DNA from 3 places in the Conexibacter sp. W3-3-2 genome. Region 1 is predicted to be linked to each of the others. Evidence: riboswitches for the same ligand, from Rfam matches in the RefSeq annotation. Region 1 holds a riboswitch; each other region holds the start of a gene.
What was found. A riboswitch is a leader RNA that binds a small molecule or an ion and turns the genes downstream of it on or off. The one in region 1 is predicted to bind cyclic di-AMP.

Region 1 (7,501 bases):
GCATGACGACGACTTCCACCACCTCGGCGCGGGGATACAGCGCGAGCAAGGACCAGCTGCAGAAGCGGTTGCGACGCATCGAGGGCCAAGTGCGCGGCGTGCAGTCGATGGTCGAGGACGACCGGTACTGCATCGATGTCCTGACGCAGATCGGCGCGATCCAGGCGGCCCTCGACAAGGTCGCCCTCGGCCTGCTCGATCAGCACGCCCACCACTGCGTCATGGGCGCTGAGGGCCAGCTCCGGGAGGACCGCACCGATGAGCTGATAGGTGCGGTCGCGCGCCTCATGCGGCGGGGGGTGAGGTCATGGATCACGGAGCCCAGAGCCTCAACCGCCTCAGCGTCACGGCGACGCTGCACTGCATGACCGGATGCCTGATCGGCGAGATCCTCGGACTCGTCATCTCGACCGCGCTGGGTTGGGGCGACCTCGCGTCGATCGCCCTGGCGGTCGGTCTGGCGTTCGTCTTCGGCTACCTTCTCACGTCCCTACCGCTCTACCGCGCAGGGATGACGATCGGCGCGATCGTGCCGATCGCCCTGGCGACCGACACGGTGTCGATCTCGATCATGGAGGCCATCGACAACGGGTTCATGGCCCTATACCCGGGAGCGATGGACGCCTATCTTGACGAGCTGCTCTTCTGGGGCCCGATGCTCGGCGGGTTCGCGATCGCGTTTCCCTTCGCGTTCGCCGCGAACCGGTGGTTGATCGCCCGCGGCAAGGGGCACGCCCTGGTGCACGCCCATCACGCGCACTGACCTGTTCAGGTCCGAACAAAGGTGAGCTTCCAGTTGTAGTCGGCGGTGTGGGCGGCGACGAGCTGGTACCCGGCCGAGGTGAGCTTCTCGACGTGGGCCAGCGGGACGGCCGGCTTGACCGGGGTCGCGAACTCGACGGCGATGATCGTGACGGGGATCCCGGAGGCGAGCACGTCGTCCAGGATGGTGTATTCGCTGCCTTCGGCGGAGATCTTCAGCAGGTCGACGTGTCCGACTCCGCGTTCGGCGGCAAGGGTGGCCAGCCGGCGGGCGGTCGCGGTGAACGCGACCTCCGTGCCGTGCATGTCGGTGGCCGAATGGGAGATGTAGCCCTCCACGCGCGGAGCGTGGAAGGTGAGCTCGGTGTCCTCGTTCCACAGCGCGTAGGGCAGGAACTCGTGACGGGGCTCGTCGGCGGCCGCCTGCGCGACGTACTCCGCGGCGGCGGGGACCGGGTCCATCGCCAGTACGCGGCAGCCGAAGCGTGAGATGAGCTCGAGGTCGAAGGTGATGTCGGTCCCGGTGCCACAGAGGAACACGACGCTGTCCTCCCGCAGCAGCGAGGCCGGGACGACGTAGCCGCCGTAGGTGGGGTCGGCGATCCCGACGAGGTCGGCACGGGGCTGGATGTCGAGCGCGGCGCGAAACCGGCGCGAGCGGTACGGCAGTCGCACCTTGTCGAGGGCGCGGTGAAGCGGGCTGGCCATGCTGGTGTTCTCCTGTGGAAGATGGAAAGGGGTCGTCGCCGCCCACCCGAGAGGATGGGGCGCGCGCCCTCGTCACATCCGCAGGATCGAGTGGCGGCCGGGGGGCCCGGCCCGCGCGCGGGGCGCCGGGACCGCCGGTGCAGGAAGGCCGCGAGGGACGGAGACCGACGACGGCCTGAACGTCCCCCCCATGCTCGTGAGTGCTGCTGCGGTCGCGCTGAGCAGCGCGGCTCCGGCCAGCGCCACGCACAGCAACAGCTCGCTGATCGCGTGGTGGTGACCGTCGCCGTGGTCGGCGACCGGAGCCGGGTGATGGATCACGACCGATGCCGCGATGACGGCGAGCACACCGAGCAACGCCCAGCGCACGCTGCGGCGCCACAGCAGGCGTCGTGTCCTGACCGGTCCCACGCGCGCAACGTACTGCAGGCCTCAGATCTCGGTGCAATACCGGTGCCGCGGCACCCCGTGAGCTGGTGCGCGCTGACTGGATCGACATAACGCCGTCCCGTGGAGTAATCTCCTACACGTCATAGGAGCGCCGAGTCCTCGCGTGTCGAGGAGCGGGGGACCCACTCACGGGGCGAATCGACCGTATGTCGTAGCGCGACTCTTTCTGCGCGAGCCCGTCAGCTAACCCCGTAGGCCGACGAAAGAGAGCCTTTGGTGCACCCCCGACGGATCACGAGCCTGACCGTGCTCGCCTTGATGACCACCGCTGTGTCTGCAGCCCCTGCCGGCGCGCAGACCTCGACCGGAGGCGCGGCGATTCCGGACCGTGCGGTGGCGTCGGTCGCGACCTGCGCATCGGGCGAGTCGTGGGCCTGCCGGGTCGGGCAGACCCTGACGATCGCCGGCGAAGGTCTCGATGGGGTCGAGCGTGTCGCCTTCCTCGGCGGGAAGGGCTCGCGCGACGACCGGTCGGCGGTGCCGGTCACCAGGTCCGCCGAGCAACTCGTGGTGACGGTGCCGCGCGGCGCTCGGTCGGGCGTCCTGCGGCTGCAGAGCCCCGCGGGCGGATCGAGTCGCACCCGGAAGCTGCGGATCTTGACGGGCGCGGCTCCTCAGGCGGACGTGACTGGTGCCGCGGCCGATCTCAAGCCCGGGGAGGCGCTGATCGCCGGGTCGCGTAAGCGGGCCGTGCTGCGGTACTCGGCGTCGGGCGCCGGCACGGTCGAGGCGGTGCGTCTGAGCGACGGCGTGGCGGTCCGTTCATGGCCGGTGCCGGCAGGGAGCGGCGAGATTCGCTGGGATGGCACGGCCAACGGCAGCGTCGTGGCCGATGGCCGCTACGAGTTGCGGCTGACCGGCCAGCCGACCGCCTCGCAGGCCAGCGCGCAGTCGCTGCTGGTGCACGACGCGATGTTCCCCATCCGTGGCAAGCACGACCTCGGTCAGAGCGACACGAACAACTTCGGCGGTGCCCGGGGACATGGCGGCCAGGACATGTTCGCTGCGTGCGGAACGCCGCTGGTCGCTGTTCGGCCCGGGACGGTGCAGTTCGCGGCGACGCAGGACCGCGCCGGGAACTACGTGGTTCTCCAGGACGCGGCCGGCCAGTCCTACGTGTACATGCACATGCGCGATGCCGCGCTGGTGAAGAAGGGCCAGAAGGTGCTGGCCGGTCAGCGGGTCGGGTACGTCGGCGAGACGGGCCGCGCGTCCGGATGCCATCTGCACTTCGAGCTCTGGACGGCTCCTGGGTGGTACACGGGCGGCGAGGGCGTCGACCCGTTGCCCGAGCTTCGTCGCTGGGACTCTTTTAGCTGAATTCCGGTATAACGGGGTGGCGATGAGTGACTTGATCGCCGCTCTCCGCCTCGCGCTGGAGCGGCTCGATGGACGGTCCGTGACAGCACGGGACCTCGCCGGGATGCTGGGGTGCCAGCAACGTGAAGTGCTTGAGGCCCTGAGCGTTGGACGCCGTCATGGGTGGGCGCAATCCGCGGGAAAGACGCTCACGGGCGCGGTGCTGTACCGACGGGTCGCCCTCGGGTCATCGGCCGCGGGTCCAGACGACGGGTAGCCCGGGTCGCGCGGCAGCAAGGGCCGCGGCGTCGTCGAACCGCCGGGCGCGAGGGTGGACGGCCCCGGTGCGGCTCCAGGCTCAGGGCCTCGTGATGGCTCAGAGCGGAAGAAGGTCGCCCTCACGGAGGAAGAGGAGCGCGACGCCGGCTCCGAGCGCGAGGCTTGCGAGCGCGACGAGGCGTTGCCCGGGAGCGGTCGGCGGTCGGGTCTCGTGGCGCGGGTCCCATTTCGGGTGGTGGTGGCGTGCCCAGTCCCGTGAGACCCGGCCGGTCACGATCCCGCGCAGCGCTGGACGGGTGGACGGCTGAATGACGGCGAACCACAGGTGGCCGCTGAGCAGGACGAGTCCCACGGTGCCCGCGGCATCGTGCAGGGTGAGCGCGCCATCGGTGCGCAAGGCGTGGTTGCGCTCGCCGAGCCACAGCAGGGCTCCGGAGAGGCCGAGCAGGCAGGCAAGCCCGGCCTGCAGCGCGGTATGCAGCTTCTGGCCGGCGTTGAAGCGTCCTTGGGGGACCCGGCGGTTTCTGAACCAGCGGCGATCGTCGACGTCGAAGTGCTCGAGGTCGTGAAGGGCTGACCGAAGGGCCCTGCGGTCGGCAACGGCCACGGTCGCCGCGATGCCGGCAAACCAGAGTGCGGCGGCCGCGAGGTGGACGGCTTTCAGCGCTGTCCGGCCGCCGGCGAGTCCACTCCAGGCCGGGACGTACAGGGCAAGGCCGGTAGAGGTCATCGCCAGGAACCCCGTTGCGTGGATCCAATGCAGGGCGCGCGCGGTGGCGCTGAACCGCGGGACGAGCTCAGACCGCATCGTCGGGGTCGATCCACGCGTCGGCGTCGTACCCCCGCTGCTCCCAGTATCCCGGCGACCGGTCGCCGGTCACCTCCAGGCGCTCGACCCATTTGACGCTCTTGTAGCCGTACATCTTCGGCACGACGAGTCTGAGCGGGGCTCCGTGCGCGCGGGAGAGTGCTCGTCCGTCCATGCGGTAGGCCAGCAGGACGTCGTCGAGGCGGGCTTGAGCGAGGGTCAGTGAGTCCACGTAGGGGCGCTCGGCGGAAACGAACCGGACGGCACGGGCGCCCGCGAGGAGCCCGGCTCGGTCAAGAATCGCTGCGACGCTCACCCCTTCCCAGCGCACGTTCTGGACGCTCCATCCGGTGACGCAGTGGAAGTCGGAGGTCTGCGTCGTGCGAGGAAGGGTGAGGAGCTCGTCGTAGCTGTAGCGGATTGGTTGTGTCACGTCGCCGTCGATATCGAGCCGCCAGCGCGACGGTTCGAACTGCGGCATGGGGCGCGAGACGGTGTAGATCCGCCATCCCGACGATGACGCGGGGACAGCGTCGCGGACGCCCTGCGGAAGCCGGCCGGTGATGGGTGAGGCCAGTCGTGCGAGGGCGTCGGTGAGCGCGTTTCCGGTGGCCAGCGTCACCCCGCCGACTGCGAGTGTTCCGAGAAACGCGCGGCGCCCGATGGGCGTCGTCTCCTGTGAAGCCGGATCGTCCGACGAACTCGTCATCACTACAGAGTGTAGGAGATGCTGTGTCTGCCGATCACCGGTTCATGAGCGTTGAGCTGGTCGTGGCGCGGATCGCTGAGATCCGCCAGTACGTCCCCGGGCCGGTTCCCGTCCAGGTGACCGACTCGCCGGTCGCCTTCTCGTCGGTCCTGGCCAGCGCGACGGCGTCTCCCCCATCGCGTTCGAACGCGGGGGATTCGGCGGCGACGTTCGCCGCTGCCGAGGTCGGCGTGCGCGAGGCCCCTCCCGGTTCCAATGACTCGCCGAGGATCGCTGAGTACCGTCGCTCTGTGCCGGGGGGTCCCGTGGGCCCGTGGTGTGCGTACTTCGCCTCGTGGGTGTCGGCGCGGGCCGGCACACCTCTTGGCGACGCGGGTCAGGGCTTTGCGCGTGTTGACGACGTATGGTCGTGGGCGTCGCGGACCGGCCGGACCCTCAAGAGGAGCGACGTCCCGAGGCCCGGCGACCTGATCTTGTGGGACGAGCACATGGGTGTGGTGGAGAAGGTCGGTCCGCGGGGCGAGCTGACCGTCGTTGAAGGGAACTCATCGGACGCGGTGTCACGCCGGAACTATGGGCCTGACGCCGGGGGCGCTGTGGGATTCGTGCGGCCTGGCGCGCGTTAGCCGGCGGGGACGCCGACGACCTGCGGGCTGGCGCAGGAGATCTGGCCCCGCAGGCGAATCCGCAGCCCGGCGAGCAGGAGCGCAACACCGGCCAGACCGAGGAGTGGCTGGACCGGTGCCCAGTAGTCCAGGGCGCCGGAGACGCCGACGAGCGCGACGATCAGTTTGTTGCAGACCGGGCAGCCGACCGCGAAGGTCGACAGCAGCGTCGCACCGGCGTTGCGGGTCGTCCCCCGCGGGCTCTGCGGGGCTGCCCGTAGATAGGTCGCCGCCGTCAGCCCGAGCAGCAGCGACGAGGCCGCCCAGACGGGCCAGTTCCACCAGAGCACCGGGGTCATTCGCGTGTAGTACGACGTCTGGATGATCCCGGTCGGGATGCCGATCACCGCGGCGGCCAGCGCCGTCCCCGCGGCGGCTGCCACCCACTGACGCAGCTGCCAGGCTCGAAAGGCGGTCACGATCACATCCTTTATCCTACATCTCGTAGGAGTAGGGAGTTAGAGGTATGCGAGCGGGTTGACCGGCTGTCCGTTGATTCTTACCTCGAAATGCAGGTGGTCCCCGAACGAGTTGCCGGTGTTGCCGACGTAGCCCATGATCTCCCCGCGGCGGACGGTCGCGCCTGTCCGGGTACCCAGGCGCGACTGGTGGGCGTAACAGGTGGCTTTGGAGGCGGTGTGCTGAATGCAGGTGTAGAGCCCGTAGCCCCCCATCCAGCCGGCGGTGGCCACGCGGCTGGCCTCTGCAGCTCGAATCGGCGTCCCGCCCGGGGCGGCGATGTCGATCCCGGCGTGCAGACGTCCCCAGCGCGGGCCGAACGGGCTGGTCAGCGGTCCGGAGACAGGCATCTGCAGCGCTCCGCCTGCGGTCGTTGTCGGCGCGGCCGAAGCACTGGCTGGTGCCTGCCGGGCGGACTTCGCGAGGATCGCCCTCACTCGGCGCTGCTCGCGCTGGAGTGCGACGAGGTGACGTTCTTGGCGACGACGGGACACCTTCGCCAGGGCGAGTGAGCGTCGGCGCGTGTCGCGTGCCGCGGCGATTTGTAGCTCGATCAGTGCGACGTCGTTGCGGGCGGCCTGGACGGTCTCAGCCTGTTGGCGGACCCGGCGAGCGGCGGTCTGTTGGCGGTCTTGGAGTGGCTTGAGGGCGGCGATCGCGGTCCCGGCTTCGGTCTGTGCGCGCCTGACCTGACGGATGAGCTCCTGATCGCTGCGCTGCAGCCGGCGCAGGAACTCCCGGCGCTCGAGGAGGCCAGCGAAGCCGTCGCTGCCGATGACGACGCTGACGAGGTCCGGCGGGTCTGCTTTGTACTCGGCGACGAGCCGGACCGCGAGCAGGTCTCGGACCTGGCCGAGCCGGCTGCGAAGCCGGGCGGTCCGCCGCCGCTGACGTCGCAGTGTTCTGCGGGTCGTGGCGAGGGCGGCTGCGCGGGCGGCGTAGCGGGTGCGGAGGGTCTGTAGTCGGCGCTCGAGGACCGCTCCGCGCGCTCCGAGTTTGGTGATCCGGCGCTGGAAGGAGTTGATGCTCAGCGCCAGCCGGCGTTCACGCAGCCGGGTTCGGACGATCGTTGCGCGGGTGGATTCCGCTCGTGCGGCGAGGTCGGCGGGATCGGGGAGGCGTGCGCCGGAGGTGCCTTGGCCGGCAAGAAGGGCCATGAGGATGCCGGCGAGGAGCGCTGCTCCCGCCCGGAAGACAGGGACCATCCGTTTATCCTACGTATCGTAGGAGTTGGTCTCGACCTGGTTCGCCGCGTTATGCGGTTCTGCAAGGACCGCCCGGTCCGTGACGGTTCAGAGGGTCTTGGTCATGCGGGTCGCGGTGGCGAAGCTGATCCCGTTTCCGCGATAGAAGTGGCCCGCG
Region 2 (7,501 bases), on a different contig from region 1:
CGACGTGATGATCATGACCCTGGCGAGCTTCTTCGCCTCGGTCGCCTCGATGATCCTGCAGTTCGGCTTCATGTTCGGCGGCGGGCACAGCGACGACGACGACGGCCCGGGCTTCCTCGCGGTCATCATGGTGTCGCTGGCCGTGTACGTGATCTCGTTCTTCCTCATGCAGGCCCTCTCGCGCTACCGCGAGTTCGCGGCCGACCGCGGCGCCGCGGTGCTGACCGGCCGCCCGAGCGCGCTGGCGTCGGCGCTGATGAAGATCAGCGGCGGCATGGACCGGATCCCGCAGAAGGACCTGCGGGCGAGCAGCGAGATGGCCGCGTTCTACATCTTCCCTCCGGGGACGAAGTCGGCGATCGGCAGCCTGTTCTCCACGCACCCGCCGATGGACAAGCGGATCGACGCGCTGATGCGCCTCGAGGGGCAGCTCCAGGGCACCCGCTGACATGGGCTTCTTCGACGCCCTGCTCGGCAAGCGGAAGGTCGCGCAGCCGGCCGCCAAGGACCGGCTGTTCGCGATGTCCACCGCGCACATCGCGATGGACGTCGACGGCCTGCGGGCGCGCGGCCGGGCGGGGATCGTCTTCCAGTCCCTGGGGACCGCGGACTTCTCGCGGGTCGTCCAGGAGATGGAGGAGGTCCTGCACGGGACCGGCGAGGAGACCGGCACGACCGTCTCCTCGCAGGACGACTCGTTCGGCTACCGCTGGATGATCCTCGAGGACCCCGACGTCGAGGACCTCGTCGTCGGCGTGCACGCGGTCAACGACGCGCTGGCGATCGCCGGCTACGGCGACCGCACGCTGGCCGCGGTGTTCGCCTACGAGGACGGCAGCCAGCCCCTGTACTGGATCTACAACATCAAGCGGGGCTCCTGGTACCCGTTCGTGCCGGCGGGCGGCGAGCAGGCCCGGTCCAACGAGCGCGAGCTGCAGCTGAAGGCCCGCTACGGCGGCGACCTGCCGATCGAGCCGGAGCTCGAGCGCTGGTTCCCCCTGTGGGGCGTGCCGCTCTAGGAGCGCTCAGCGGTCGCGGTAGGCGCGGACCTTCGCGCGGTTGCCGCAGACCTCCATCGAGCACCAGCGGCGCGAGCGGTTGCGCGAGACGTCGTAGAAGGCCCAGCCGCAGTCGTCGGCCGGGCAGATCTTCAGCCGCGTCCAGGTGCCGTCCGCCTGCGCGGCGGCGACGACGGCCAGCAGCCGCCCGAACGCGCCGAGCACGCCCGGGACGCCGCAGGCGACGACCGACCAGCCCTCCGGGGCGAAGCGCACGCCCAGGTCGGCGTCCGCCGCGGTGGCGTTGAGGACGCGGACCGCGGACGGGTCGGGCGTGCCGCCGTCGTGGTTGCAGGCCAGCAGCGCCCGCAGCGCGTCGCGCAGGGCGCGGGCCGCCTGCACGTCGGCCGCCGTGGGGACGGCCTCGGCGGCCAGGCCCACGGTGCCGCGCAGCGCCTCGACGAGCCCGTCGGGATCGGTCAGCCCGTCGGTGCCCGCGTCGAGGTCAAGCGTGTTGACGAACACGCGCACGGGCTCCAGCGCCGCCGGGGCGCAGAAGCCGTCGTGATGGCCGCCATCAGGAAATGTCACCGCCATGGGCAATTGACAGGTTACACCTCGCCACCTAGGTTGGTCACCACTGTCATCGCAAGACCGGTTACGACCTACCGGTCGGTCGGGAGGCCACCATGCTCCACCCCTCGTCGCTCACCCACGACCTCGCCGCGGCGCGGCACGCCGACGTCGCCCGGCGCGCCCGGCGCGTACGCCTCGTCCGCCCGCGGCCCGACCGCCGCACCTCGTGAGCGCCGCGATGCGCGTCCTGCACCTCGACGAGACGCCGCCCGTCGACACGCCGTGGGACGGCGTGCCCGCCTGGACGCCCGTCCGGCGCCTCCTCGACGTCGGCGCGTTCGGCGTCAACGTCCAGACCGCGGCCGCCGTCGGCGACCCGCTGATCGAACCGCACGACGAGACCGCGAGCGGCCACGAGGAGCTGTACGTCGTGCTGCGCGGCAGCGCGACGGTGACGGCCGGGGACCGGACGGTCGACGTCCGGGCCGGCAGCCTCGTCTTCCTGCCCGATCCGACCGTGCGCCGGTCGGCGACCGCGACGGCGCCGGCCACGGCCGTCCTGGCCGTCGGCGCCGCGCGCGGGACCGCGTACGCCCCACCTGCGTGGGAGGAGCGCTGGGCGCGCGAGCTCGGCCTCCCCTGAGCGGGAGGCCCACACGCGCGCCCGGGCGATCAGTCCGGGATCAGGCCGTCACCGGTGAACTCGGCGGCGGCCTCGGTGAGCGTGAGGTCCGCGGGCGGCACGATCACGTCCGAGGACTCGATCTCGTCGTCGCCGACCGCGACCCCGTTGGTGCGGATGAACTGGAGCAGCTCCTCGAAGGACTCGTGGAAGCGGTCCTCGTCGTCGGCCTCCACGGCCGCGACGACCGCGTTGTCGAGCTCGTTGAGCGGGCCCTGGTGCTCGTCGGGGATGCGGTACTGCCCCTCGTTGGAGATGCGGACGATCACGGCTTCTCCTCCTGCGCGGGCTCGGCCGCCGGCACGTCACCGGTCGGGGCCGCGGCGCCGCCGGCGCCGGCCTCGAGCTGGCCGGGAGCGGCGCCCCCGCCGACCCCGAGCTCGGCCCGCATCTTCGCGAGCTCGTCGTCCACCATGCTGCCGCTCGTCAGCTCGGCGAGCTGCCGGTCGATGTCGTCGGCGCCACCCTCCCCCAGCTGGGTGAGGTCCTCGAAGGTGCCGGCCGCCTCGAGCTCGGCGACCGCGTCGGCGCGCGCCTTCATGTTCTCGGTCTTGTCGACCGCGCGCTGCATCGCGAGCCCGACGTCGGCCATCTCCTCGCCGACCCCGGTCGCAGCCTCGGAGATCCGGACCTGGGCCTCCGCAGCGGAGTACTGGGCCTTGATGACCTCCTTCTTCGTCCGGAAGGCCTCGATCTTCGCGCGGAGCTTCTTCTCCGAGTCGATCAGCTTCTGCTGCTGGGCCTCGAGCTCGGCGACCTGCTGGTCGAGCGACTGCAGCTCGGTCTGCGCGAGCTGCTTGCGCTCCAGCGCGGTGCGGGCGAGCTCCTCGTTGCCGGCGGAGAGCGCCTGACGGGCCTGCGTGTCGAGCTTCACGACGGACTGCTCGAGCTTCTGCGACTGCATCTGCAGGCGCTTCTTCGAGGTGACGACGTCGGCGATGCCCTTCTTGACGTTCTGGAGGGCCTCCAGCTGCTTCTGGTAGCTGTAGTCCAGCGTCTCGGCGGGGTCCTCCGCCTTGTCCAGCATCTTCGAGATCTTCGCCTTGATGACGGTGGACATGCGTCCGGTCATTCCGGCCATACGGTCTCCTCGGGCTCAGGTGGAACGTGCCCCCTGAGCGTACTGGACGCGCCCGGTGTGCCGAGCGCCTACAGGCCGACCGGCCGGCGCGCCTTGAAGCCCCGGTTGGACTTCCGCAGCGGGCGCCAGCGCGGGCCCTTCAGACCGCCGCGGTCGTCCGCGGCACTGGTGTCGAGGCGGATGCCCGCGACCGTCATGTACGCGTGGTCGGACGCCGTGTAGACCGTCACCCACTTGCCGCGGCCCGCCTTGCCCCAGGTGAAGAACGAGCGCGAGTCGCGCGGGCGCCGCAGCAGGTCGGCGCCGGCGAGCGCGAAGGAGACCGTGCCGGAGCAGTCGTAGGCGGTGTCCTCGAAGTCGCCGTGGCCGCCGCCGTACCGGTACGGCAGGCCGACGATCCCGTTCGCGGCCCAGATGATCTGCTTGACCGCGTCCGGCGCGTTCTCGGGCGCGGACGCGATGCCGTCCTCGTCGATCACCGCGACGTCCCCCGGGACGGTCGGGAAGCTCGTCGGATCGACCGTGCCGAACTCCGCGCCACCGGCCTTCGCCGACGCGTCGGACTGGACCGTCGGGGCCTGCTCCTCCTGCGCGGCCTTGCCCTTCTTCGCGGCGGACGCCCCGGACGGGACGACGAGCGCGAGGCCGGCGAGAACGGCTATGAGAAGGAATGCCCGGAGTCGGAGCACAGACGGACTGCTTTCTTTCGACGGCCTCCGGGGTTAGCTGACGGGCTCGCGCAGAAAGAACCAGCGCGTCCGATCACGATCGGATTCGCCCCAACGACGTGGGTCCCCCGTCCCTGGTGTTCCGTCCAGGGTTCGGCAATTCGCGGCAGCGTAGCGAACTGCACGACGGATTGCAGCCTTTCGTGCTGCCAGCGTCCGTGCAGCCCCGACAGGCGCGTGCCACGGGCGTCGTGGATATGGTCGCGCCAGCATGCTCCGTCCCGCCCTGCCCGCCGCCCTCCTCGTCCTCGCGCTCGCCGCCGCCGGTTGCGGCAAGGGCGACGGTCCTGCCACGGGATCGACGACCGCGGCCCCCGCCGTCGGCGCGAAGAGCGACGAGAAGGACGCGGCCACCGACCTCGGCTTCCCGACGTTCGCGACGAAGAACACGACGCGGGTCGGCGGCGGGGACGCCCCGACGATCGCCGCCGCGGTCGCCCGGGCCGTGTACCCCGGCGGCGAGCGCGGCCAGCGGCCCGCCGCCGTCGCGCTCGCGCCCGCGAAGGACTGGCGCGTCGCGCTCGCCTCCGCCTCGCTGATGGCCCCCCGGTGCGCGCCCCGCTGCTGCTCTCCGACGGCGACGGGCCCGACGTGACGGTCGAAGCGCTGCAGGCGCTCGCCCCGACGGGCTCGGCGCAGGCCGGCGGCGCGCAGGTCGTCCGGGTCGGCGACGTGTTCCGTCCGGCCCGCCTGAAGACCACCGACGTCGGCGGCCGCAACCCCGCCGCGATCGCGCGCGCGCTCGACGCGTTCGGGCGGGCGGTGCGCGGGTCGGACACCGGCCGCGTGCTCGTCGTCAGCAGCGACGCGCCCGAGTACGCGATGCCGGCCGCCGCCTGGGCCGCGAAGTCCGGTGACCCGATCCTGTTCGTCACGCGCACGACGGTTCCCGCGGAGACGCTCGCCGCGCTGAAGACCCACAGCAAGCCGAAGATCTACGTGCTCGGGCCGTCCAAGGTCATCGGGCCGGCGGTGACCAGGCGCTGCGCGCGACCGGCACGGTGACGCGGATCGGCGACCAGGACCCGGTCACCAACGCGATCGCCTTCGCGCGCTACCGCGACGGCGAGTTCGGCTGGGGCATCACCGATCCCGGCCACGGGCTCGTGTTCGCGGGCACCCGGCGCCCCGCCGACGCGGGTGCCGCCGCCGCGCTCTCGGCCAGCGGCACCTACGGCCCGTTGCTGCTGCTGGCGCGCGGCGACGCGCTGCCCAAGCCGCTCGAGCAGTTCCTGCTCGACATCCAGCCCGGCTACGACCGGGACCCCGTGCGCGGGGTCTACAATCACGGCTGGATCGTGGGTGACGACCAGGCCGTCGAGACCGGGGTCCAGGCGACCGTCGACGGTCTCCTGGAGATCGCGCCGGTGAACGCCGCCGCACCGGAGCCCACGGCCACCACGACGCAGCCGACGGCGACCACCAAGGCGCCGCCGACCCGCACCACTCCCACCACCACCACGACGACCCCCCGGAGCGCCCCGTGAGCGAAGCAGAGTCCCCCGAGCGCAGCGACCGTCGCGGCTCCGTCCCGGACGTCACGATCGACGACGTGCGCGAGCTCATGGGGGCCTCCACCCCGCACTTCGCGCTGCAGATCCGCAACCGGATCGCCAAGCTCGTCCGCGACCTGCCGGCCGAGCACCCCGCCCGCATCCTCGGCGAGCAGGAGATCGCCCGGCTGACCAAGCTCGGCTTCTCCGGCGAGACGCGCGGCACGCAGCGCGAGGAGGGGATCGCCCCGCTCGCCTCCGTGTCCGAGGACCTGCGCTGACGCGCTAGCGGCGCAGGCTGCTGCGCCGGCAGCGCGGCGTGAAGACGCCCGCGTGGCGCAGGCAGATCTCGACCTCCGCCGCCTTGCCCTGGACCGAGAACGAGCCGTCCTTCACGCCCCCGCGGCCGGAGGCCGGCCACTCGTTCCAGCTGATCCCGCGGAACCAGCCGCCGTCGTAGGCGATCGGCGTCCAGACGTCGAACGCCGCCCGCACCGGGCGGGCCTGCGCGGACTCGCGCACGACGCCCCCGGCCTGCTGCTGGTCATAGTCCGACTTCTCCGGGAACGCCGCCGTGCCGGTGCGGGACAGGTACCCGAGGCTCAGGCCGACCGGCTTGTCGTACTCGGCCTGGATGTTGCGCACGAGCTGGGCGGGCCCGGCGGGCAGGCCCGTCGTCGACGACGCCCACGCGGCGGTGAGCGCGCCGATCGTCGGGTCGGGCGGCTCGGCGAGCAGCGGGAACTCGGCGGAGATCGACACGAGGTCGAGGGCGTCCCAGAAGAACAGGTGCTGCTCGGGGTCCTTGGCGTCCTCGACGATCGAGTCCCACGCCGCCGTGTAGGTCAGCTCCCCCCGGTAGCCGCGCCCGTCGCCCATCAGCGCCCCGGAGCGCAGCTCGGCGATGATCGCCCGCCACTCGGCCCGGTCGTCCTCGCTGTCGGTCATGCCCGACAGCCCCGTGCCGATCACCAGGCCCTCGGCGCCCGTGTCGCGCGCGATCCGCGCGTAGGTGCTGAGGAACCGCTTGTAGCTGTCGAACCACGCGCGCTTCTCCCCCGGCCCCTTCTGGACGAGGTCGCGGTCGGTCGCGGTGCGCGCGTTGCGGCCGACCTCCAGCTGCGGGCGCAGCACCACGCGCAGCCCGAGCGACCGGGCGCGGCGGACCGCCGCGGCGACCGCCGCGTCGCTGGGCGTCTTGCAGCGCGTGAAGCTGCTGCCGATCCGCCGGCAGGTGCGGGCGTCCCCGGGCGAGCGATGGATCTCCGTCGCGTTGAGGTGGTCGCTGCGGTTGCGGTCGGAGAAGTACTGGAACCACGGGATCACGAACGTGACCTCGCGCGCGCGGGCGCTCGACCGGGCACGCCCCAGCCAGGTGCGAAAGCGCGGCCCGGAGAGGTCCTGCCACCAGAACGCGGTGACGTTCAGCCCCTCCCGCCAGGTCGGCGGGAGCGGCGTGATCGACCGCGCGGCGCCCGCCGGGGCGGGCACGGCGAGCGCGAGGACGAGTAGGAGCGGCGGCAGCAGGCGGGGACGGACCGGGCGCATCGCGGCGACCGTACCCGCCCGGACGGGCGGGTACGCCGGTCCGTCGCGCTCAGACCGCGACCGCGACGCGCCCGCGGATCAGGTCCGCCGCGCGCTCGGCGACCGCCTGCACGGTGCCGTGCGTGTGGCCGCGGGGCAGCGACGGGAACACGGACGCGTCGACGACCCGCAGGCCGTCGACGCCCTGCACGCGCAGCTCGGTGTCGACGACGCCCTGACCGCCGCCCCCGATCCGGCAGGTGCCGACCGGGTGGTAGAGCGTGTGGGCGATCGTGCGGATGCCGGCCGCCAGCTCCTCGTCGGTCTGCAGGTGCGCGCCGGGCAGCCGCTCGCTGCCGCGGTGCTGGGCGAAGGCCGGTCGGTCGAGGATTGCGCGGGCGCGGCGCAGGCCGGCG
Region 3 (7,501 bases), on a different contig from region 1:
CGCCGGGGTGCCGTGGTGAGCAGCGACCCCAAGCCGGTGTCGCGACCGAGCGCCTGGACGTTCGCGCGCGTGCCTGTCAGCGACCACAAGGGATCGCCGGTGACGGCGAGGTCGCAGAGGAGCCAGACGGCCACCGGGCTCGCCGCGAGGACCATGAGGCCGCGGGGCACGCGTCGGTCCACGCGCCACACCCACGCCAGGTGCGCCGCGGCGAGCACCCAGGCCTCCGGTCGGATGAGACCGGCAATCGCCAGAGGGCCGGCCACACGCGCGCCGGAGGCGTCCCGCGCGAGGCTGCGCGCGGCCGCGAGGGCCAAGACGACGAACAGCACGTCGAGGTACCCGCGCGTCCCGAACGACAGCAACGGGACCGACCCGAGGACCAGCACGACGGCGAGAACGCCCCCGGCACGCCCGCCGATGCTCCGTGCGCAAGAGAAGCACACCACGGCGAGCGCTCCGAGGGTGACGAACGAGAGAACCCGCAGTCCGGTGGCGGCCCCGTCCCCGAGAGGAGAGAGGACGACACCGAGCAGGAGCGCGAGCGGCTTCGGCGTCGGTGCAAGCGGCACGACGAACTCCGGCGCCGACCCGGCCGCGACCTGATAGCCCCAGAGCAGCCCATAGGCGGCGTCGTAGTTGACCGAGCCGCCGGCAAAGAGCGCCCAGAGTGCCGCTGCAACGGTCGCTGCCGCGATCGGTGCGGCCCAGGCGGTCGAGTGCGGGGGCACGGAGCGTGAATCTACTACGCTGTATCGGAGGTCGGCCCGCTCCCGCTTTCCCGCACAAGGACCCCATGAGCACCAATCTGAAGATCAGCCTCGGCCTCGTCGTCGTCGCGCTCGCCGTCATCCTCGGTCTCGCGCTCGGCAACAGCGCGTCGGACCAGCCGACAGCGGCGACGCCCGCACCCGAAACCGTGGCGTCGACTCCGGTCATGCGCGCTGACACCCACAAGCTGGACGTCGCCGCCGACGGGAAGGTGACGCTCGTCGAGTTCCTCGACTTCGAGTGTGAGGCCTGCGCCGCCGTCTACCCGCTGATCGAGGAGCTGCGTAAGGAGTACGCGGGTCGCATGACGTTCGCCATCCGCTACTTCCCGCTCCCGGGGCACCGCAACGGCAAGATCGCTGCGCAGGCGGTCGAGGCGGCGTCCAAGCAGGGCAAGCTCGAGCCGATGTACAAGCGCATGTACGAGACCCAGAAAGAGTGGGGGGAGTCCAAGGACTCCAAGAAGGACGTCTTCATCGGGTACGCCGAAGACCTCGGGCTCGACATGACGAAGTTCCAGGCGGACCTCGAATCGCCGGCGACGATCGCGCGGATAGAGAAGGACATGCAGGACGGCGCGAACCTCGGGGTCGTCAGCACCCCGACGCTCTTCCTCAACGGTGAGATGATGAACCTCCAGTCGGCCGACCAGCTGCGCTCCGACATCGAGTCCGCCTTCACCGCCAGGTGAGCACCGAGCCGCAGCGCAACGCGCCGGCGTTCCTGGATCGGGTCGTCGGGTGGGTGTTGCTCGTTCCCGGGGCGGTCGCGCTCGCGGCCGCGGTCATCCTCATGGTCGAGAAGGTCCGGGTGCTGGAGGATCCGACCCATGTGCCCGCCTGCACCATCGACGCCGTGCTGGCGTGCGGCTCGGTCCTGACGTCGGACCAGGCGGAGGCGTTCGGCTTTCCCAACCCGCTGATCGGGATCGCCGGGTTCGCGGTCGTCTTCGCGTTCGGGCTCGTCCTGGTCGCCGGTGGTCGGCTGCCCCGTTCCGTGTGGCTGATCGCGCAGGTCGGCCTGGGATACGCCGTGATCTTCGTCCACTGGCTGATCTTCCAGAGCGTGTATCGCATCGAGGCGCTCTGTCCGTACTGCATGGTCGTCTGGGTCATGACGATCTCGATGTTCGTGTACGTGACGCTCGCGAACGTCAGCTCCGGGCGGCTCCCGGTCCCGGCACGCTTGGAAGGGCCGGTCGCGCGGCTCGTGAGTCTCCACGGCGTGGTGCTCACGGTCTGGCTGCTGGTGGTCGGCGCCGTCCTGGCGCAGGGGTTCTGGGACTACTGGATGGACAAGATCTGAGCGAGTCTCACGACTGGCCGTCGAGTGCGTGACGTTCCGCGCGCTCATCGGCCCGGTCGGCCTCCCCGAGCGCGCGGATGAAGAGGAAGGCGAGCGCGATCCCCATGACCACCGACTGCTCGATCGCCATGATGGCTCCGGCCAGGGCCTGGTCGTCCAGGGCACTCAACCCCCAGTAGCGGGGCCCGTTCGCGTAGACGTCGTACAGGGGGCGAGGGGCGAACGTCAGGAAGATCCCGAGGATTCCGACGAGCACCTTCGTGACGACCATGCAGACGACCGGTCCGAGGCCGGCGAGTCCGTGGCGGGCTCGGATCGGGGAGAGCAGATGCCACCAGTAGAGCGCGCCTCCGAAGGTGAACGAGACGTGTTCCAGGATGTGGATCGCTGACGATTCGACCGCCGAGTCGTAGAGCGCCGGGATGTGCCACACCCACATGACGCCGACGTAGAGCAGGATCGCGAAGACCGGACCGGCCCACCAGCCCGCCTGCCGTTCCAGCGGCTGGAGCAGGCGCGTGACGGGGCGCAGGAGGACCTTGGTCAACCCGAGGATCAGCAGGATCGGGACGACGTCGAGCAGCAGCACGTGCTGCACCATGTGCATCGCGAAGAGCTGCTCGCCCAGCGCGTCGAGCGGGGAGAACAGGGCAGTGCTGAGGCTGACGATGCCGCCGAGGAACACGAGCAGCCGCCAGATCGGCGCGTCGCGTGCACCCGACGGCGTCCGTCTGACCGCTCGCCAGCGCCACACGTAGCCCCCAAGCAGCAGTGCGACGAGCAGCGCCGGGCCGGGAGCGAACGTCCACGAGGTGTCCGGTGTCATCGCTGCCGGGCCGAGGTGTCCTCGTCGGCGCTCAGCTGAAGCTGTCCCACCGGCGCAGCTCCGGCAGCGGATCGATGCCCTCGCCGCCGGTGTACCAGCCCGGGGCGGTCCACAGCTCGAAGTGCAGGTGGCACCCGGAGGCGCGTCCGGTCTGGCCCACGTACCCGATCCGCTGGCCGGCCCGGACGCGTGCGCCCTTCTTCACGAGCGCGCGGTCGCGCATGTGCATATAGGTGTAGGAGCGGCCGGTCTTGTCCTGCAGGACGACGTAGTTGCCGGCCCGGGACTGCACGGCCTCGAACTGCACGGTACCCGGGCGGGCCGCCACCAGTGGGGTGCCGCAGCGCGCGAACATGTCCTGCCCGCCATGGCCCCGTCCACCGCCGAAGTCGTTGGTCGCCGACTGGCCGAGGTCGTGCTTGCCGCGGATCGGGAAGATCGCGTCGTGGACCTGCACGGCGGCGGAGCTCGCCTGGGACGCCGTCGGCTGTCCGGCGAGGCGCAGGACGTATCGCCCTTCGGGGACAACGGCGCCGTCGACCGTGCCGTCCCACCGCTGCTCGCCGGGGCCCGCGGCTACGGGCCAGGACCGCATGACGGCACCGTTGTCGACGCGGGCCGCCTCGACGGTGCCCGCGACGGAAGCGGTGTACTGCAGCAGCATCCGCTTGCGCGAGCCGGCGATCAGGGCCTCACCAGGTGCGAGATCGGTCGTGCCGCCGGTGACGTCGGCCTGGGGGACGGGCGTGGTGAGGATGCGCAGGCGCGCGGTCCGGCCGGACCCGCCGGCTGGGCTCACGAGGCGCAGCGGACCGCTGCGCGCGCCGCGCGGCACGGTCAAGGCCAGGGCGGTCGGCGATGCGGACGTCGGCGTGGCGGTCCGGTCGTCTTTTGAGTTCTTGCCGCCGAGGAACACCACGCGGGTCACTCCGTCCAGGCCGGTGCCGGCCACGGTGAGCGACTGGCCGTGCCGACAGGCCCAGCTCTCGCCCGACGCGCATGTCGCTGCGGTTGCGCGGGCCGGGTCGGGGATCGTCGCGCCGCCCGCGTTGGGAGCGCCGGTGGCGCCGGCGGGCGCCAGGAGCGCCACGGTGGGCGCGAGTACGACGAGGAACAGCCTGGTGTAGGTCAACGCGAATCTCTTTTCGTCTGCCTACGGGGTTAGCTGACGGACTCGCGCGGAAAAGTCGCGCTACGACACGAGGTCGATTCGCCCCAGGAGTGGGTCCCCCGCTCGCCGTGACCGGTGCCACGACGACTCGGCGCTGCTATGACGCCACAAGCGTACTACGATCCGTCGTAGACGATGACTCGATACCTCGCGATTCTCGGCGTCTGCGCCGCACTCCTCGTCGGCTGTGGAGGTGATTCGGCGTCGGACGGCAGCTCAGCGGAACCCCGTGGGCCGTCGTCCTCGGCGCTGCGCACAAAGCTCACCGAGGCGACGGCGGTCGACCTCGCCCGGTTCCCGAAGCCGGGGCAGAAGACGCTCGACGAGCTCAGCCGGTCGCTCGACGGAGCCGGCCCTCAAGTCGCACTGGGAACCAGCATCCACCCGTCGACTCGCACCCGTCTGGCGTTCGGCCTGATCGACGAGAAGACCGGATTCGTCTACGCGCCGTCCGTGGTCTACCTGGCGAAGGGCAGGAAGGCACGCGTCCTCGGGCCGTTCGCCGCGCCGGCGGACCTCCTGGTCACCGATCCGCCGTTCCGCTCCCGGCAGGCGGCCAGCGAGAAGGACCCGTTCGCGGCGATCTACGATGCGCGCGTGACGGTCGACGGCCCAGGCACCTACAACGTGCTGGTCGCCAGCGACATCAACGGCAAGCTCATCGGGTCCGGCACACAGATCAAGGTGGTCGACGGCAAGGCCGACGCGGTGCCCGACGTCGGCGAGCCGGCACCGCGGACGCCCACCGACACCGTCGAATCCGCCGGCGGCGACCTCGAGTCCATCGACACGCGACTGCCGCCCGACGACCTCCACGAGGACAGCCTTGCGGACGTCCTGGGCAAGAAGCCGGTCGCACTGGTCTTCGCGACACCGCAGCTCTGCGAGTCACGGGTGTGCGGACCCGTCGTCGACATCGCAGCTCAGCTCGAGTCCGAGTACGGGGACCGCGTCAGCTTCATCCACCAGGAGGTCTACGTGGAGAACTCGTTCGACAAGGGCCTGCGCGCGCCGCTGAAGGCCTTCAACCTGCCGTCGGAGCCGTGGCTGTTCACCATCGACGCCCAGGGGCGCGTCGCCGAACGACTCGAGGGCTCCTTCGGGTTCCGCTCCTTCGAGGGCGCGATCCGCAAGGCCCTCGACCAGTAGCGGACCTACGCGCCGCCGGCCGGCTTCTTGCCCGCGAGCCGCCGCAGCTCCTTGCGACGCTCGGGGTCGAGCTGCTGGATCGAGCGGGCGAAGTGGACCAGGACGGTGTCGCCGTACTCGTCCACGAGGTTGGCCACCTCACCGGCGGCGCGGCGCTCCTCGTAGTCCGCCCGTGTCATCGCGGCCGAGTAGTGGTCGGTCTTGCCCGAGCGGCGGCGCACGAGCAGCTCCTTCTCCGCGAGCCGGCTCATGACGGTCATCACCGTCGTGTACGCGCGCGTCTTGTCGGCGCGGGCGTTGAGCCCGTCGAGGACCTCACGGACCGTCGACTCGCGACGCGACCAGATCTCGAGCATCACCTCACGCTCGAGCTCGTGCAGTTCCGGGAGTCGCTTCTGGGGCACGGACGGAGTCTACTGCGCCACTCCAAAGCACTACAGGGCGTAGTATTGCCGGGTGCTCGTCCCCGCGCGTCTGCGTGCTCCCGCGCTCCTGGCGGCCGCCATGTTGCTCCTGCTGCCGACCTCGGCGGCCGCCCACGGGCTCGTCATCCGGGCCGACCTTCCGATTCCCGAATGGCTGTTCGGCTTCGGGGCCGCGACGGTGGTCCTCGTGACCTTCGTCCTGCTGGCGATCGCGTGGCGGACGCCCCGCTTGGAGGGTCGTGGCGACCCGCGCTGGCTGCCGACGCGGGTCGGCGCCGCGCTGACGTCCCGCGCGATCGAGGCCGTGGGCGGGGTCGTGGGAGTCCTGACCCTGGGGGTGGTGATCTGGGCGGGATTCGCGGGGACAGACACCCCGACCGCCAACATCGGCCCGACCCTCGTCTACATCACCATGTGGCTCGGGTTCGTGCCGCTCAGCATCGTCATTGGCGACGTCTTCCGCCTGGTCAATCCGTGGCGGGCGATCGGTCGCGGCTTCGGATTCGTCACCGGGCGACTCGAGATGCCAGAGCCGCTCCCGTACCCGGACCGGCTTGGAAATTGGCCGGCGGCAGCAGGCCTTCTGGCCTTCGCGTGGCTCGAGCTGGTGGCGACGGACGGCGACCTCCCGTCGAACGTCGCGCTTGCGACCTGCATCTACACGGCGGTCCAGTTCGTCGGCATGTCGCTCTTCGGCGTCCGGGCGTGGTGTGACCGGGCGGAGGCGTTCGGCGTGTACTTCAACCTGCTGTCCCGCATCTCGCCCTGGGTCCGTGACGGTCGGCGGATCGGCCTGCGGCCCCCGTTGGCCGGGTTGGCCGCACTGCCGGTTCGCTCGGGCACCGTGGCGCTGCTGGCGGTCATCATCGGGTCGACATCCTTCGACGGCTTCAGCGGTGGAGCCACCTGGCAGGACTGGACCCGGTCCCTGCTGGACACGTTCGACGGCCTCGGGCTCAGCGCTCGCTACGACCTGGAGCTGGCCTACGCCGTCGGGCTCGTGGGGGCGGTGCTCGCTGTCGCGGCGTTCTTCTTCCTGGGTGCTGCGCTGACGCGGTACGCGGCGAAGGATGACCGGAGCGTCGGGGAGATCGCGCGGCTCTTCGTCCACGGCCTGGTACCCATCGGCGCGGCGTACATCGCCGCCCACTACGTCAGCCTGCTCCTGCTCCAAGGACAGTCGCTGGGCTATCTGGCGAGTGACCCGCTGGGCGACGGGTCCGACCTGCTGGGTACCGCCACCTGGACCATCGACTACGGGTGGATCAGCCCCGAGCTGTTCTGGTACTCGCAGGTCGCGTTCGTCGTGCTCGGCCACGTTGCCGCCCTTGCCGTCGCGCACGATCGCGCTCTCGTGCTGTATCGCGACGCCGGTCGGGCGACCCGGTCGCAGGCGGGCATGCTCGCCGTCATGGTCGGCTTCACGATCCTCGCGCTGTGGCTGCTCTCCGAAGCGGCCAAGGGATAGCCGGCCCGCATGGTCCTCGCCCACGCCGGGGACGTGCTGGTGTCCATGATCTACCTCGCTCCCGTGGTCATCCTGGTCGGGGCCCTGGTCGTCGCTCGTCATCGCGACAACGGCGACGAGCTCCGCGAGTGGGACGACGAGGACGACGACCTGCTCGACCTCGGCGACGATCAGCCCTGAACGCCGGCGGGCAGCGGGCGCCGGTCGCGCCCTGACGGCGACGTCCCACGCCTCGTAGCGAGGACCCAGACGCACAGCAGCATCACGGCGCCGACCGGGAGCCCCACGCTCGCCGGGCTGTCGAGTTCGGCGGTGGTGCTGAACGCCAGCGCGTTGTTCAGGACGTGCAGTGCGATCGGTGCGGCGAGTGACCCCGTCCGCTCGTA

Region 2: linked by a shared signal. The riboswitch ahead of GKE82_RS22475 (hypothetical protein) and the one ahead of GKE82_RS30450 (peptidoglycan DD-metalloendopeptidase family protein) in region 1 are both predicted to bind cyclic di-AMP.
Region 3: linked by a shared signal. The riboswitch ahead of GKE82_RS19000 (M23 family metallopeptidase) and the one ahead of GKE82_RS30450 (peptidoglycan DD-metalloendopeptidase family protein) in region 1 are both predicted to bind cyclic di-AMP.

What each region holds. Positions count from the first base shown of each region.
Region 1 covers NZ_WLYW01000003.1:125,940-133,440, forward strand. Annotated here, with positions in the region: partial or broken gene GKE82_RS29445 (metal-sensitive transcriptional regulator) at 3-299, shown strand; gene GKE82_RS25455 (DUF4396 domain-containing protein) at 365-763, shown strand; gene GKE82_RS25460 (FkbM family methyltransferase) at 769-1,470, opposite strand; gene GKE82_RS25465 (hypothetical protein) at 1,543-1,881, opposite strand; cyclic di-AMP (ydaO/yuaA leader) riboswitch at 2,000-2,133, shown strand; gene GKE82_RS30450 (peptidoglycan DD-metalloendopeptidase family protein) at 2,167-3,240, shown strand; gene GKE82_RS25475 (cytochrome b/b6 domain-containing protein) at 3,596-4,306, opposite strand; gene GKE82_RS25480 (molybdopterin-dependent oxidoreductase) at 4,296-5,015, opposite strand; gene GKE82_RS25485 (CHAP domain-containing protein) at 5,060-5,641, shown strand; gene GKE82_RS25490 (hypothetical protein) at 5,638-6,099, opposite strand; gene GKE82_RS25495 (M23 family metallopeptidase) at 6,139-7,344, opposite strand; gene GKE82_RS25500 (class I SAM-dependent methyltransferase) at 7,432-7,501, opposite strand, start outside.
Region 2 covers NZ_WLYW01000001.1:4,684,864-4,692,364, reverse strand. Annotated here, with positions in the region: gene htpX (zinc metalloprotease HtpX) at 1-448, shown strand, start outside; gene GKE82_RS22500 (hypothetical protein) at 450-1,019, shown strand; gene GKE82_RS22495 (CGNR zinc finger domain-containing protein) at 1,026-1,595, opposite strand; gene GKE82_RS22490 (hypothetical protein) at 1,801-2,217, shown strand; gene GKE82_RS22485 (hypothetical protein) at 2,247-2,525, opposite strand; gene GKE82_RS22480 (PspA/IM30 family protein) at 2,522-3,316, opposite strand; gene GKE82_RS22475 (hypothetical protein) at 3,406-4,026, opposite strand; cyclic di-AMP (ydaO/yuaA leader) riboswitch at 4,034-4,174, opposite strand; gene GKE82_RS22470 (hypothetical protein) at 4,277-4,660, shown strand; gene GKE82_RS22465 (cell wall-binding repeat-containing protein) at 4,615-5,070, shown strand; gene GKE82_RS22460 (hypothetical protein) at 5,067-5,552, shown strand; gene GKE82_RS22455 (hypothetical protein) at 5,549-5,839, shown strand; gene GKE82_RS22450 (hypothetical protein) at 5,844-7,106, opposite strand; gene GKE82_RS22445 (GMC family oxidoreductase) at 7,156-7,501, opposite strand, start outside.
Region 3 covers NZ_WLYW01000001.1:3,963,844-3,971,344, forward strand. Annotated here, with positions in the region: gene GKE82_RS18980 (hypothetical protein) at 1-731, opposite strand, end outside; gene GKE82_RS18985 (thioredoxin domain-containing protein) at 797-1,462, shown strand; gene GKE82_RS18990 (vitamin K epoxide reductase family protein) at 1,459-2,076, shown strand; gene GKE82_RS18995 (cytochrome c oxidase assembly protein) at 2,084-2,902, opposite strand; gene GKE82_RS19000 (M23 family metallopeptidase) at 2,934-4,034, opposite strand; cyclic di-AMP (ydaO/yuaA leader) riboswitch at 4,037-4,177, opposite strand; gene GKE82_RS19005 (hypothetical protein) at 4,209-5,222, shown strand; gene GKE82_RS19010 (BlaI/MecI/CopY family transcriptional regulator) at 5,228-5,626, opposite strand; gene GKE82_RS19015 (fenitrothion hydrolase) at 5,952-7,115, shown strand; gene GKE82_RS19020 (hypothetical protein) at 7,125-7,295, shown strand; gene GKE82_RS19025 (CPBP family intramembrane glutamic endopeptidase) at 7,286-7,501, opposite strand, start outside.